2 regions of the Vagococcus carniphilus genome follow, and region 2 is predicted to be linked to the other one. Evidence: predicted binding sites of a transcription regulator. Region 2 holds the regulator's gene; the other holds the start of a gene.
The links. The regulator LexA, encoded in region 2, represses DNA repair genes until DNA is damaged. The targets are predictions, from matches to a motif close to CNAACANNTGTTNG.
Positions count from the first base shown of each region.

Region 1 (7,414 bases), on a different replicon from region 2:
GTCACGTCTGTATAATCTTTCATTAACACTTGACTGTTTCCTATAGATTTTGATTTAGGGACGTATACGTCTGATAATTTCGTTCTGTCCACTCCCCAACTATGAGCGAATAATTGTTCACCCATAATTCCCATACTCGCCTTCAGACTAAAGTAATCATAACTAGCTAACTCTTTAATTGAATAGATCCCCTTATTATTTAATGTTTTTTCTGTCCTGGTATTTATTCCCCAAAAGTCAGTCATATTCTTAATTTGCCAAACAGTGTTTGGTACATCTTCATATCTCCAGGTAGCGATCATATCTTTGTTTTTCTTAGCTTCATTATCTAAAGCAAGTTTACTTAACAAGGGATTGTCCCCGATTCCGATTGTACAAAACAAGCCAGTTTCGTGATAGATTTCTCTTTGAAATTGGACCGCAAACTCATAAGCATTCATATGAAATAGTCTTTTGGAAGCCGTTATTCGAATAAAGGTTTCATCTATGGAATAGATCAGGATATCTTCATCTGATACGTACTGACGAAAGATATTATTAATGACAAGATTCTTTTGGATATAAAGGTTCATACGTGGAGGAACAATCAACAAGTCTTTATGGTAAGGCATATCATATTTTCTCGTCACATTAGATATTCCTAGCACCTTTTTTGCCATTGGAGAAGTAGCTAAAGCTAAACCACCACCACTTTCTGCATTACTCATAACCACAAGCATTGTTTTTAAGGGATTCAGACCTCTCTCTACGCATTCAACACTGGCATAAAAGCTTTTCATATCGACACAAAGTATATCGTCTCTAGGCTCTTTATCGTAGTTAAAGTAGTATTCAGACATTATTTTCACATCCTTCACCCTTAATTATACGAACTCTTGTTCTCTAGTCAAGCGAACAACTAAAAAAACAACCAACTATTATGTTGATTGTTTAGTGCTATCTTTAAGATTGTTAACTACTTTATAATGTTAATATTCTATGATATAATACAAAGTGTAAGGGACGTACTAGTAATACGCCCCTAAGTAGAACCGTTTAAGACGGTGACAAGACATTAATTATTATTAAATAATCATCTGCCTGCCAAAGCTATGATGATTATTTTTTTTGCTCTTTTTTAGCTTCTACAATAGCTTTTACAAGATTCACAATAGCAGTAATTAAACCGACAATTGGAATTGCAATCGCTAGAATAGATTCAAGCAAAAGGCTGGCTCCTTTCGTTAGATTTTGGTTGAATGCACATAAGCACCACCTCACTCTCGATTAGATCCCGCCACCATCACAAACTTATCTACCTGCAACAATTAAGTTGCTACCTAAATAGTATAACATAAAACAAGCTAGAAACCTATATTTTATAAGGTTCTAGCTTGTTTTTTTAAAAGAAAAATAGTGGTAACCTAACTTGTTCTCACTTCTATTGTTTGACGAAATTATTTTTTATATCAGTCATTTGCTTAAAAGTAAAATACATCAATTTAGCCAAAAAAGAAAGGGGCGTAAATTAATTGCTTAACGTTTCACTACAATTATTTTACTACAGCTCTCCCTTTCTTTTTTAACAAAATTGAAAAACTTTTAAAGCAGCAAATGACAAACAATATAAAAAATAATTTCATTCGCTAAAAAATAATTTCAAAACAACTTTAGAAGAAAGGAACGTGGCAAAAATGAAACTAGTAAACGTTATAAAAAAATTATCCAAGTATGGTCACAAAAATTTAGCTAAGTTAATCTTCAAAAAAATCATTAACGACATCACAGACTTTAACGAGGAAGAAATTCTTAATCTAATCTATGACACGTATGTAAAAACTTCAGATGACAATCTAGCTTTCTTACATCAGGATATTAGAGAACATGGCATACTAATAACTTATAAAAAATACCAGGCATTTATTTAATACAGACTAACTAACAAGACTGCAGTCTATCAGGATTGTTAGTTAGATAAATAGAAAGGAAGTTATCAAAATGACAAACAAAAGCCAATCAATTTTATTCAAAGTAGTTAATAAATTTAATGTAAATATAGTAGAAACAGAATATTTCAATATTGAGAAAAGCAATGAAGAGTCACTTAATCAACTTTATAAATTAATTGGAACTGACACAATAGAATTAGTCCATATAATAGATAATCTTTTCGCAGTCATTGATGAAAATGGAAAAATGAAAAGTAACCAGCCCATAATGGAACTTACAATTCACGGTGTAGATTATGAATTTGTTGGTAATGTGGTCTTGCTGACTATTGAAAATGATGATTTTGCTGATATTAATTGCCAATTTCTAAATAAGCTTCAAAATACAACTTGTGCAAATCATTTAATTACAAAATATACAAACTAAAAAAAGCACTTAAAAAGTGCTTTTTAGTTTGTAATACTCAGTTAATTATCCACCTAACAATTTTTAAATGCCTTAGAATCGCCCTCTAACAACGTGTAAAATTAAAAACTAGCTACATTATCACTCAAAGTCAAAGAACTTTCCCACGTAGGTAATTCTTCAATAATTTCTTGTCTGACTTGTTCAATAGCTTGCTCCTGGGCATACGTACTTTGTCTAATCCTTTCCATTGGATCAATAACCAATAATTGATCACTGTTAGATTTAATCTGACTAAATAGTTCCATTTCTCTTTTGGTCCAATGGTCATTTTGGTCTAGCACCCATTGTTCTAATGTTTCTTCAAAACCAAATTTACAATAAACTGAGGGCTGATAATTTCTAAGAGCTTCATAAGCCACGACTCCATATCTTCCCGCACCAATTTTCTCTACATTGATAAAGTCCATTTTTTCTGCATTTTCTTTATCTATTTGAATAGCAACTTCGCTTAATTTAAGCATAATGATTATCCTCTTTTCTATTAAATTTATTTCTAATACTTCTTACTACATTTGAAATCATGACAAACATTAAACCAAAGATAAAAATCATGATAAAGATTTTTAAAAAGAACGTGAGAATAGGAACGACTATTAATAACCAAATACCTAGATATTTAAATAGATACATCAAAGCACCTACAAATACCAGAATACTTCCTATCATTAGTCCCCATGCCAATACGCTTAACGCTCCTCCAGTAGAAATAGTCGTCGATAAATAGCTAAACCACATCTTAAACAACCAAAAAATAAATTGAACAATACTCCCTGCAATCAAATCAACTAACCCAATAACTTCACTAACAAACCGACTAATTCCTGATAGAATCATCATTTTAATCACTATCCTCTCTTATTTTGGCTCTATATTCAATTAATTTCTTTGCGTCCTCAAAGCCTTGTATATACCCTTTTCGATAAACTAATTGTCTACTTAGTTCGACTTTTCTTCTCTCTAAAACATAATTTTCTAATGAGTTAAGTGACACCTGGTAACCTAATTTATTTGATTCTTTGTGACCTTTAATTTTTCCCTCTCGTATCCATCTTCTAACGGTTTGCTCTTGAGATACTAATCCTAGTCCTTTCAACAAAAAGTAAGCTTCATCAACGGAAATATAGTCATCTTCTAATTTCATAAAAATTCCCTCTCAACTATATGTTATCTATATGTAAAATAGTAACATCATTTTAAATAAAACGCAACTACATACTCATTCCTTGCGATTTATGGCTAATTGATTTGACTTGTTGAGATTGAGATTTTTGTTTTCCTTCTACAAATTTCTTTGCTGTTTCAGCTTCTTTTTCAAGTGTTCCTTTTTCAATTAAGCTTTCTAGCTCAAAATGTCTTTTCTGAAGAGTCGTTAACCGTTCTTCTTTTGGAAATGGCTGATCCACTCGGTCTTCCATTTTTTCTAGTTCTTTTTTCAGCATTTCAACAGATTCTTTTTCAGATTCTAATAGGCTATCAATTTTATTGATGACATTTTCAACTCTTAAAATACTGCCAGTTCCAGATTGAAGATTTAGGTCTACTTGGTATTCATGATTCTTTTTAATAGTCATAATATAAGTTGAAAATGAAGAGGGCTGAACACTCAATTTAAACCCTTCAATCTCTCCTATTTCTATTTTATCTGAAGATAAAAGATGACTATTACTTATATAGCTAATCAAATAGTCACCTGCTTCTTTACGTTCTGTAAACGTAGTACCAGCAATGGTCATGTTGAACTCATCAGTTTTAGTAAAGCTCGACACATCTAATGACATGTTTTTTATTCTTTCGTTACTAAGTTCAATTTGATTAGGATACGTTTCGTTAATTTTCTTCATTGTCTTTAATCGTGATTGAGTGTGTTGATTCTTAACTAAACGGAGTTGATTCAGCTCATTTTCAACATTCATTTTTTCTGCAATAAAAGGGTTACTAGTTGCTAAAGCTTTTATCTCAGCAGCACTCAATACAGTTTCACTTAAATCAGCACTAGAACGGGCCAAAGAGTTCCCATTCATGATTTGATTAATATACAAGAGTTTATTTTCTTGTGTTTGCCATAAAAAGCTATCAAACGTGCCTTTAGTCACATACTGAAAAATCTCTACTTCTTTATTTTCATTTCCTTGTCTAACGATTCTTCCGTTCCGTTGTTCAATATCAGACGGCCTCCAGGGACAGTCGATATGGTGAACCGCAAGTAACTTATCTTGAATATTCGTACCAGTACCAACTTTACTTGTACTACCAAGCAAGACTCGGACAGTACCAGTACGCACTTTACTGTAAAGGTCTTTTTTATCCTGGTCTGTTTTAGCGTCATGAATAAAAGCTATTTCTTCAGAGGGAATACCTTTAGCAATTAATTGATTTTTCAATTCATCATAAACGTTAAACTTATCCTTTTTAGGTGTGCCACTATCAGAGAAAATCATTTGAGTGCTTAGATTTTCTTGTGAGTCTTTCCAAATTTCAAAAACTTTTTGACTACATGTTTCCAGTTTACTGTTAGAACCGCTAGGGAAATCTTCGTCTAACAATCTAACGTCAATGGCCATTAATTTGGCTTCATGAGTTAACTTTAACAAGTTATCTTCTGACGGTTCAACTTCTCCAGCTCTAATTAATTCAGCCCTTTCTGCAAATTGTTCCATCATTTCCTCTTGGAATTCTGTTGGTTCAGTCACAATTACTTGTGCTTTTCCTGTTTTAATGTCAGGAGTCGGCAAGTCTAACATGTCTGATGTTTGAATATCTGCTACTTGAGAAAAATTACTCATTAATTCAGGTAGATTATGGAATTTAGCAAAACGATCCTTCATTTGATACCCACTGCCTTCAGGAGTAATTTCTAAAGAAGAAGTGATTTCTCCAAACGTACTAGCCCAAGAATCAAACGTTTCACACCCTAGTTGTCTTAACATATCTGGTTGTAAATATCTTTGCATGGTGTAAAGTTCACTCATTGAATTACTAATAGGTGTCCCTGTTGCCATGACAATTCCTTTACCACCTGTATTGGTATCTTGTAAGTAAGAAATTTTCATCTGCATATCTGAAGCACGTTGCGAATGAGACGAATTAACACCTGCAACGTTTGAAAGCTTGGTATAAGTATAGAGATTCTTATAAACGTGAGCCTCGTCAACAAACAGAAAATCAACCCCTGTTTCTTCAAAAGTAATATGAGTATCTTTATCACTTTCCTTATTTAATTTTTCCAGGTTCTTCTCAAGAGTTTTCTCAAACCTAAGCATTTGTTTAAGTGACCAAGAATCATTATTTTCAGCTTTTTCCTCAGCAATCGCATTTCTCAACACATCTATTTCTTTTTCAATCATGGCTTTCCGACGTTCCTTACTCAAAGGAATCTTTTCAAATTGACTATGGCCGATAACGACTGCATCGTAATTTCCACTTGCCACTTTTGCCACAAATTGTTTTCTATTTTCTTTTTGGAAGTCCCTTTTAGTTGTGATGAGGACATTTTTAGTTGGATAAAACTTAACAATATCTAAGGCAAACTCATTTACTAAATGGTTAGGAACGACGTACATTGGCTTATGAATTGTTCCTTGCTCTTTCATCGTCATACCTGCAGAAATCATTGAGAGAGTTTTTCCTGCACCTACCACATGAGCCATTAATGCCCTACCTTCAGATGTAATACGAGATACCACATTTTTTTGATGTGGTCTTAATTCGTAATTTTGATTAAGGCTATCAAATGTTAAATGAGATCCATCGTATACTCTTGGAACAAAACGATTAAATCTTTCATTGTAAATAGAAACAAGACGTTCTGTACGCTCATAATCTTTAAACACCCAATCATTAAAAGCATTGTAAAGTTCATTTTGTTTAGCCCTGGCAAACATGGTTTCTTTTGGATTTAAGATACGTTTGGTTTTTTCTTTGCCATCTTCATAATAAGTTTCACTATCGTAAATGGTTACTTTTTTCAGATTTAAAGCGTCATTGAATAAAGAAAGTGCGTTAGCTCTAGGTGTTCCGAATTGGTCATTAATAATATAAGAAGTTTTCAAAGCATTTTGGCCAGTAATAAACCACGTGCCTTTAAACTTCTCATAGTTCAAGCGAATATATTCATGACGTAGATAGTAGTTAGGGACTTCCAAAACTTCTTTTAAAAAAGTTTCATATACATCTTGAGGTATCCAATTTGTTCCAATCGTCAAATCAATATCTTTAGCTTCAACCCTCGTAGGTTGTACTTTTAACAAGCCTTCAACATTTCTAAGAAATAAATCAGGTGTTTCAGTAGACTTTACTTTAGCTAGATGTAACTTGGACTTAACGTCTCCAGACAGATATTCTTCTCTCGTTTGCCATTCAAGTGTTGTTGGTTCTAAATATATTAAGTCACCTAATTCATTAATAATATCTTCCTCAGATTTATCTGAATAAAGGGATTGAATAAAAGGTAGGTCAACTTTATTTCTTTTTGCTAAAGAAATGTGTAGTCCCTCAACAGCACTATTGACTGATGTTATAGACTTCAATGGGCGTATAGTAGGTTCATACATCAATTCACTTTTAGAATAGCTACCATCTTCATTTTTGGTTTCTAAGGCTAATAAAATAGGGTAATACATATCTTTTTCAAATTGACGTCGATAATCATTGATTGTCCCATAATCAGAAACGAATCTATCGTAGTTAGTGTTTAAGTCTGTCAGAACAGTTTCAAATTCTTCAAGTGAATAATCTTCTTGTTGTAAAGCAATTAGTTCCTGGACTTTTTCTCTTAATAAAATACCTTGTCGTAATCTTTTTTGTACGGCCGTTTTAGGTTGAATCACTGAAACATCATCGTTATCACGATAAAGAATATCCCCATTTTCAGCAATAACATAAGTAAATAGTGGCAAAGTTTCAGGATCAATTACTTGTTGTGTTTCTACTAAAGAATCATTTTTCATGTAAGCAGCATTTACTTCTTTAAGGACTGGTTCACTGATTTGTCCGTGAATATTAGTTAAACGATTATGAA
Region 1 covers NZ_CP060721.1:45,383-52,796, forward strand. Annotated here, with positions in the region: gene H9L18_RS14965 (Y-family DNA polymerase) at 1-839, opposite strand, end outside; gene H9L18_RS14970 (hypothetical protein) at 1,674-1,907, shown strand; gene H9L18_RS14975 (DUF3846 domain-containing protein) at 1,978-2,355, shown strand; gene H9L18_RS14980 (TnpV protein) at 2,457-2,858, opposite strand; gene H9L18_RS14985 (hypothetical protein) at 2,851-3,243, opposite strand; gene H9L18_RS14990 (hypothetical protein) at 3,236-3,538, opposite strand; gene H9L18_RS14995 (Eco57I restriction-modification methylase domain-containing protein) at 3,606-7,414, opposite strand, start outside.
Region 1: a site for LexA is predicted at 869-882, ahead of H9L18_RS14965 (Y-family DNA polymerase). Genes of this name have one in related genera too.

Region 2 (7,414 bases):
ATAGTCCTTTTGTTGCTGAAATCTTAATTACTCAAACAATGATGATTCCAGAATCGGCTGAAGAGTTACTTGACTTGGAAATGCGTGCCGTTTATGAGATGCGTCAAAGAAAAGCCAATCGAAGTGATAAATTAGTTCCATTTGAAATCAAGACAATTGTTCGTCTTGAAAAAAATAGCGGGCAAATTAAATTCAATACAAGTTTTGACAATCAAATGAAAGACCATCGTTTACGTGTCCTTTTCCCTTCTGGACTTGAGACATCAACTCATTTTGCTGAAAGTATCTTCGAAGTCGTTGAAAGACCAAATCATGTTAACGAAGCTACTTGGGAAAATCCAACAAATCCTCAACATCAGCAAGCGTTTGTTAACGTTCATGATGAGAGTTTAGGAATGACGGTAGCCAACTTTGGATTAAATGAATATGAAGTTCTACCACAAGATTGTACTATTGCCTTAACGATTCTCAGAGCAGTTGGAGAACTTGGTGACTGGGGCTACTTCCCAACACCTGAAGCCCAATGTTTAGGACAACAATCTGTTAAATTTGCCATCGGGTTCCACGGAACTAATGACATGTATCAAACTTTTATCGAAGCTAAACAATTCCAAGTTCCGATGATCGTTACTAAGACAGACCAACACATTGGAAAATTAAACCCAACTCATCAATTTTTGGCTATTGATAGTAAACAATATGCTTTAACAGCTATTAAACGTGTTGAACATGGTGAAGATATCATCACACGTGGATTCAACTTATCAAACACTGAAAATTGTGATGTGAAAGTAGCTATTAATGACTACAACGCTCATGAGGCTAATATGATTGAAGAATTTAAAGAGAACAAAACTCTTGAAACAACAATCAAACCAGCCAAGATTCAAACTTTACGTTGGGTTAAATAAAAAAGACAAAAAACTTCTTAATCAAAGTTCTTACTGATTAAGAAGTTTTTTACTGAATCTCAAAAAGAAACTACTCCAAAAATGACATACCTAAAATCTCATTAATCTCTTCTATATCAACATGATCAGGATGGTATCTTTCAATGTCTTCACCCACTGCCCACTCTAAAACATCTTGAACTGATTTTTTATTAGCATTTTTCTTAAAACTAGCTACAAAATCATCAAATCTTTCAATACCACCAAAGTCCTCAAATGGAGCTGTTCTCTTTCCCTTTGTACAATAAGGATAAAATGGAATCGATGGATCTTTATCTAGGCATTCTTCAACAACAATTTTATGCTCCCAAGAATCACCAAAATCATAGATATATTCAAATTTATCACCTAAATTAACTAATTGACTTAATTTAGTTTTCGCCATATCTTTTTTCACTTGAGGTTCAAAATAAAATTGAGTAGGTTCCCCTAATAGCTCTTCTGCTTCGAAGTCACTCAATATAACACTTCCCACATTAAATTGATACAAATGGGCTGTATTCCAACCAAAAACCGTTTGAATAATCTCATGCAAGTCCTCAAATGTCATTTCCGCTGGTACTAAAATTCGGCGCCAAATTGGCGGTTTTGCTCCTACTATATCGATTCTTAATTGATATATTTTATTAGACGTTTTTTTATTAGCTCCCTCAAAAGGAATAATCTGTGACGGTTTCATAGGAATAATCTTATCTTGATTTTGTTGTTTATTAGTTAGAGGAAAAAAATTATTGGATATCTCAGCTTCTTCTAAATCATCCAACAAATCACTTAACATCTCCATTTGATCATCCATGTATTCCATATACGATTCAATGTTTTTTCGCTTGAGTGATGACCAATATTTAGTATCCAGATTCCGGTTCAAACAAACAGGCATAAATTCTACCATAGCGATTATTAACTCATTTGTATTCTCTAAATAATCTTTTTCTTCTAAATATAATAAAAAGTTACTAAGAATAATTTGAAATTCTAGAATGACTGTATTATCAATTTCTATATATTTAGGAATAAAATCAACTAATCCCATGACAAATACTCCTGCGTTCCAATTATCAATATCGACTTTTAACTCTTTTAAAATAACCATTCTAAAATCTTCTAAAATTTGTAAAAAATCTTCTTGCGTTAGGACACCTTCTTCGTTTTCTAAACCAAAAGGAGCGCCTGTAACTCCTTTATAAGCCTTTAAAAATCCGTCAGTTTTCCCATATTCTTTTATCCATTTATGGTACATTTGAAACTCTCCCTTTTATTTAGACTCTTACGAAAAGTGTAACATATTAGCTATAGTATAAAAATAAAAACAGGAATTTTAGTGTAAGAATACAAAAAAAGAGTCACCTTAAAGGTAACTCTTTTAATTGATTATCTAATTTTAATTATAAAGATTTAAATGTTTTAACCACATTTTCAACAGTAAAGCCGTACTTTTCAATCACTGTATTACCTGGAGCACTTGCTCCAAAACGGTCAATTCCCATCACTTTTCCATCTAATCCAACATAACGTTCCCAACCAAATGTTGCTCCCATTTCAATTGAAACGCGTTTTGTGACTGATTTAGGTAAAACAGATTCTTTATAAGAAGCTTCTTGTCCATCAAAGACTGCTGTTGATGGCATTGATACAACTGATACATCAATTCCGTCTTTTGCTAATTCTTTTTGAGCTTCCATTGCTAAGTTCACTTCTGAACCTGTTGCAATTAAGATACCTGCTGGTGTGTCTGCTTTTGATGCTGATAAGACATAACCACCACGAGCTACCCCTTCGTAAGCTTTCTCTTTTGTTCCCTCAAGAACTGGTAGGTTTTGACGAGAAAGAGCTAAAACAGTTGGTGTTTCTGTTGAAGTTGCTGCTATCTTCCAAGCGGCTGCTACTTCGTTACCATCTGCTGGACGAATTAAGTTTACATTAGGCATACTACGTAAGCTTGATAATTGTTCAATTGGTTCATGTGTTGGGCCATCTTCCCCAACGGCAATTGAATCATGTGTTAAGACATAAGTAACTGGTGCTTTTTGAATAGCTGATAATCTCACAGCTGGGCGTAAGTAGTCAACAAACACGAAGAATGTTGCACCATAAACACGTGTTCCACCATGAAGAGCAATTCCGTTCATCGCTGCTGCCATTCCAAATTCACGAACACCAAACCAGATGTTACGGCCTTCATAAGAACCTGGTTCGAAGTCTTTTTCTCCAGCAATCATTGTATTGTTTGATGAAGATAAATCTGCTGAACCACCCCAAAGATTAGGCATTGCTTTAGCTAATTCTTGGATAGCTTCTTTACTTGTAATACGACTAGCAGAAGAATCTCCTACTTCATAAACTGGTAAAGCTTTTTCTAAATCAACTGTTACTTCATCTTTAAAGGCTGCTTCAAATTGAGCTGCCAATTCAGGATAAGCTGCTTTATATGATGCAAACATCTCATTCCATTCTTGTTCAGCTTTTTCACCTTTAACAATCATATCTTCGTTAAAGCGAGTAGCTACTTCTTCTGGAACAGTGAATTCAGGGTAATCCCAACCGTAAGATTTTTTAGCATGAGCCAAACCTTCAGCTCCAAGAGGAGCTCCGTGAACTTTGTTTGTTCCTTGATTTTCTGCTCCAAAACCAATAATTGTTTTTACTTCAATAATAGTTGGTTTACCTGTTTCTTTTTTAGCTTCTTCGATCGCATTTGAAATAGCTTCTAAATCATTGCCATCTTTTACTAAAAGATGTTGCCAACCTGTTGCTTCAAAACGATTTTTAACACTTTCGCTAAATGATTTATCTAATGGACCATCTAATGAAATATCATTTGAATCGTAAAGAACGATTAATTTATCTAATTTTAAGTGACCAGCTAAACTAGCAGCTTCTTGAGAGATACCTTCCATTAAATCGCCATCTCCACATAAAGCATAAGTATAATGATCAACCACTTTAAAGTTATCTTTGTTGTAAGTAGCAGCTAAGTGAGCTTCTGCCATAGCAAAACCAACACTCATTGCAATCCCTTGTCCAAGAGGACCTGTTGTTGCTTCAATTCCGTCTGTATGCCATACTTCTGGATGTCCTGGTGTTAAACTATCCCATTGACGGAAATTTTTTAATTCTGACATTGGTAAGTTATAACCAGATAAATGAAGTAAACTATATAACATAGATGAACCATGTCCAGCAGAAAGAATAAAACGGTCACGGTCTGCCCAATTTCTTGATGTGTTTGGGTTTACTTTTAAATGTTTTGTCCATAACGTATAAGCCATTGGAGCAGCTCCCATTGGTAAACCTGGGTGTCCTGAATTGGCTTTTTGAATCATGTCTAAACTTAGTGTACGAATGGTGTTAACACCTAATTGATCTATTGAATCGAACTTCATAAAATACATCCTCCTATTTAGGTTTAATTTACCTTTATTATATTCTAACGCTAATGAGACTTTTTTGCAAGGCTTTTCATATATAAATCAAAAAAGAAGGGACTACTTATCTTCCATGAAGTCCCTTATCTTTTTGAATTTCTTTTAATTTATCAGGTGTCACATCGTTACCTTCAGTATCAACAACCTTCATTCCTTCTATATGATTACGCATCCCACCTCTAAAGCGAGCTAAGTACTCTTCACGTAATAAAGCTTGTTCTTTTTTTTCTGTATCGGTTAAGCCAGTTGTAGTTTTTGATTTTTTAGCTAGCTCATTAATACGGGCTAATTTTTCTTTTGATAACATTTATTCTCTCCTTAAACATTAATACGTACCTATAATTTTAGCTTAATTCCGAAAAAATTACAATTAATTCTCCCCTTAAAAAAGCGAACACCCGTTTGATTTTATTTTAAAAATATGATACACTCAAAAAAAAGAAAAGAGGCCGACTTATGACAAAGAAACAATCTTCGAGACAGGTTGACGTCTTACGATATATCTATGAACAAGTTGAAGAACGTGGCTATCCACCTACCGTTAGAGAAATCGGTGAAGCCGTTAATTTATCTTCAACATCAACTGTTCATGGTCATCTATCACGTCTAGAGAAAAAAGGACTTATTTTAAGAGATCCAACTAAACCAAGAGCTATTGAATTGACCTCCGAAGGATTAGACGTTATTGGTGTAAAACCGACAACGATTCCAATGCTTGGTGTGGTAACAGCTGGTGAGCCTATCTTAGCAGTTGAAGAAGCTTCTGATTTTTTCCCTCTACCACCTGATTTAAAATATGAAGAAAATTCTTTATTCATGTTAACAATTCGTGGCGAGAGCATGATTAATGCCGGAATTTTTGATGGTGATCATGTTATTGTAAGAAAACAATCAGTTGCTAATAATGGTGACGTTGTTATTGCTATGACTGATGAAAATGAAGCAACTTGTAAGAGATTTTTTAAAGAAACTAATCATATCCGATTACAACCTGAAAATGATACATTAGAACCTATTATTTTAGATGATGTTTCTATCCTCGGAAAAGTTGTTGGACTATATCGTAATCATATTTAAAAAATAAAGCAAAATTTGCTTTATTTTTTTCTTTACAAAAAGAACGTTTGTTTGTATAATATAAATACGAACAGATGTTCTAAATTAATTAGGAGTGATCAATAATGGAAGCTATAAGAAGATACGGATTGTTGTTAATTGTTTTAATGTTGGGAATTGTCTTAGGTACTTTTGGTTGGCAAGCCGCTTTGGTCGTTTTAACTCCCCTGTTTATGATTTGGTTAATGCTTTGGGATGAAAAAAGTTATAAGAGAAAACAATATAAACGTTATACAGAAGAAAAACAGCAATATGCTTATAGAAACAGCCGATAAAGATATCGGTTGTTTTTTATTTATACACTTTATCCACTCGAAATACATAATTAATGAATTTTTATTCATATTTTTAAATATTTTTTTATAAAAAAACGTAATCTATAATGATTATTATTATAAAAAGCCTATAATTAAGTTTTTTTGAATTTAAAAAAATCATATCGTTTGCTTTATTTTTATAAATATTTTAGTATAAAGGATGTAATTAAATAATTTTAAGGAGAGGATATTATTGACGCTAGAGTTAATAAAAATGATTATTTTTATTCTACTAGGCACCAAGGTGGCAGGTCATCTTTGTAATCGATTCAACTTGCCTGTCGTATTTGGTGAATTAACACTAGGTCTATTACTTGGACCCGCCATTTTAAACATGGTACAAGAAACAGATGGTATTGCCATGTTTTCTGAAATAGGAATTATCTTACTAATGTTTTTAGTTGGATTAGAAAGTGACTTAAACTTACTCAGGCGGTATTTAAAACCTGCCATTATAGTCGCCACGTTTGGTGTCTTCGTACCATTTATTTTCATCGCAATTCTCGGTCATCTAATTGGCATGGGAACTCCAGAATCATTCTTTTTAGGCATCATTTTTAGTGCCACATCTCTTAGTATTACCGTACAAGTTCTGAAAGAATACGATTATTTAGATAATGAAGCAGGTTCTATTACTTTAGGGGCCGCTATTCTTGATGATACCCTCGTAGTTATTCTCATTAGTATTTTCACAGCTGTTGTTACCTTTGATGCAAGTGTTGGATTCACTGCTACAATGGCGTGGGATTTAATTGGAAAGAAAGTTTTATTCTTCTTCATTATGTATCTTGTTGCAAAATATTTTATCACCCCTGCAATGAATTTATCTTCCAAAATGAACGCTATTAAAGCAAAAACAGCTATGGCTTTAGTTTTATGTTTTGCCTTCACCATCTTTGCTGAAGAAATGGGCCTAAGTGATATTATTGGATCGTTCTTTATCGGTCTAATGTTATCTAGCCATGAGCATTCTCATGAAATTGAAACTGATATTGATACGATTGGAAATAGTTTATTTATTCCTGTTTTCTTTGTGTCAATTGGTCTTGGTATTAATATTGAGGCATTATACTCTCAATTTGGATTAATCTTCCTTCTTTCACTAGGTGCTATTTTAACTAAATTAATGGGTGGCTATTTTGCTGCACGTTTAATGAAAGTCAACCGAAAATCATCCTTTGTCATTGGCTCTGGTATGGTTTCTAGAGGGGAAATGGCTTTAATTGTTGCTAAAATCGGTCAAGAATCAGGTTTTATTACAAATGAATTCTTTACTGTTGTTATTGCAGCCATTATTATTACAACCTTAATTTCTCCACTCTTACTTAAATTTAGTATTGGTTTAGAACAAAACGATAATGATGAAGTAACTGCCTAAATAAAAGCATTTCTACTAAAATTCTACTTATTATTAGGGGAACTTTGGTAAAGATGCTTTTTTCTATTGATTAGTTGAGATATCTGGAATAAGCTAAGTATATCAAACAAGAAAGAAGGCGCTTTTTTATGAATCAATCAACAATCGAATTAACGGAAACATTGACAAACATGCCATCCCCTACTGGAAGCACAACAGAAATTATTAGTTTCATTGATTCACTTTTAA
Region 2 covers NZ_CP060720.1:2,065,787-2,073,200, forward strand. Annotated here, with positions in the region: gene H9L18_RS10175 (alpha-mannosidase) at 1-911, shown strand, start outside; gene H9L18_RS10180 (plasmid pRiA4b ORF-3 family protein) at 982-2,190, opposite strand; gene tkt (transketolase) at 2,336-4,333, opposite strand; gene H9L18_RS10190 (DUF896 family protein) at 4,440-4,682, opposite strand; gene lexA (transcriptional repressor LexA) at 4,832-5,452, shown strand; gene H9L18_RS10200 (hypothetical protein) at 5,557-5,766, shown strand; gene H9L18_RS10205 (cation:proton antiporter) at 6,002-7,186, shown strand; gene H9L18_RS10210 (M42 family metallopeptidase) at 7,315-7,414, shown strand, end outside.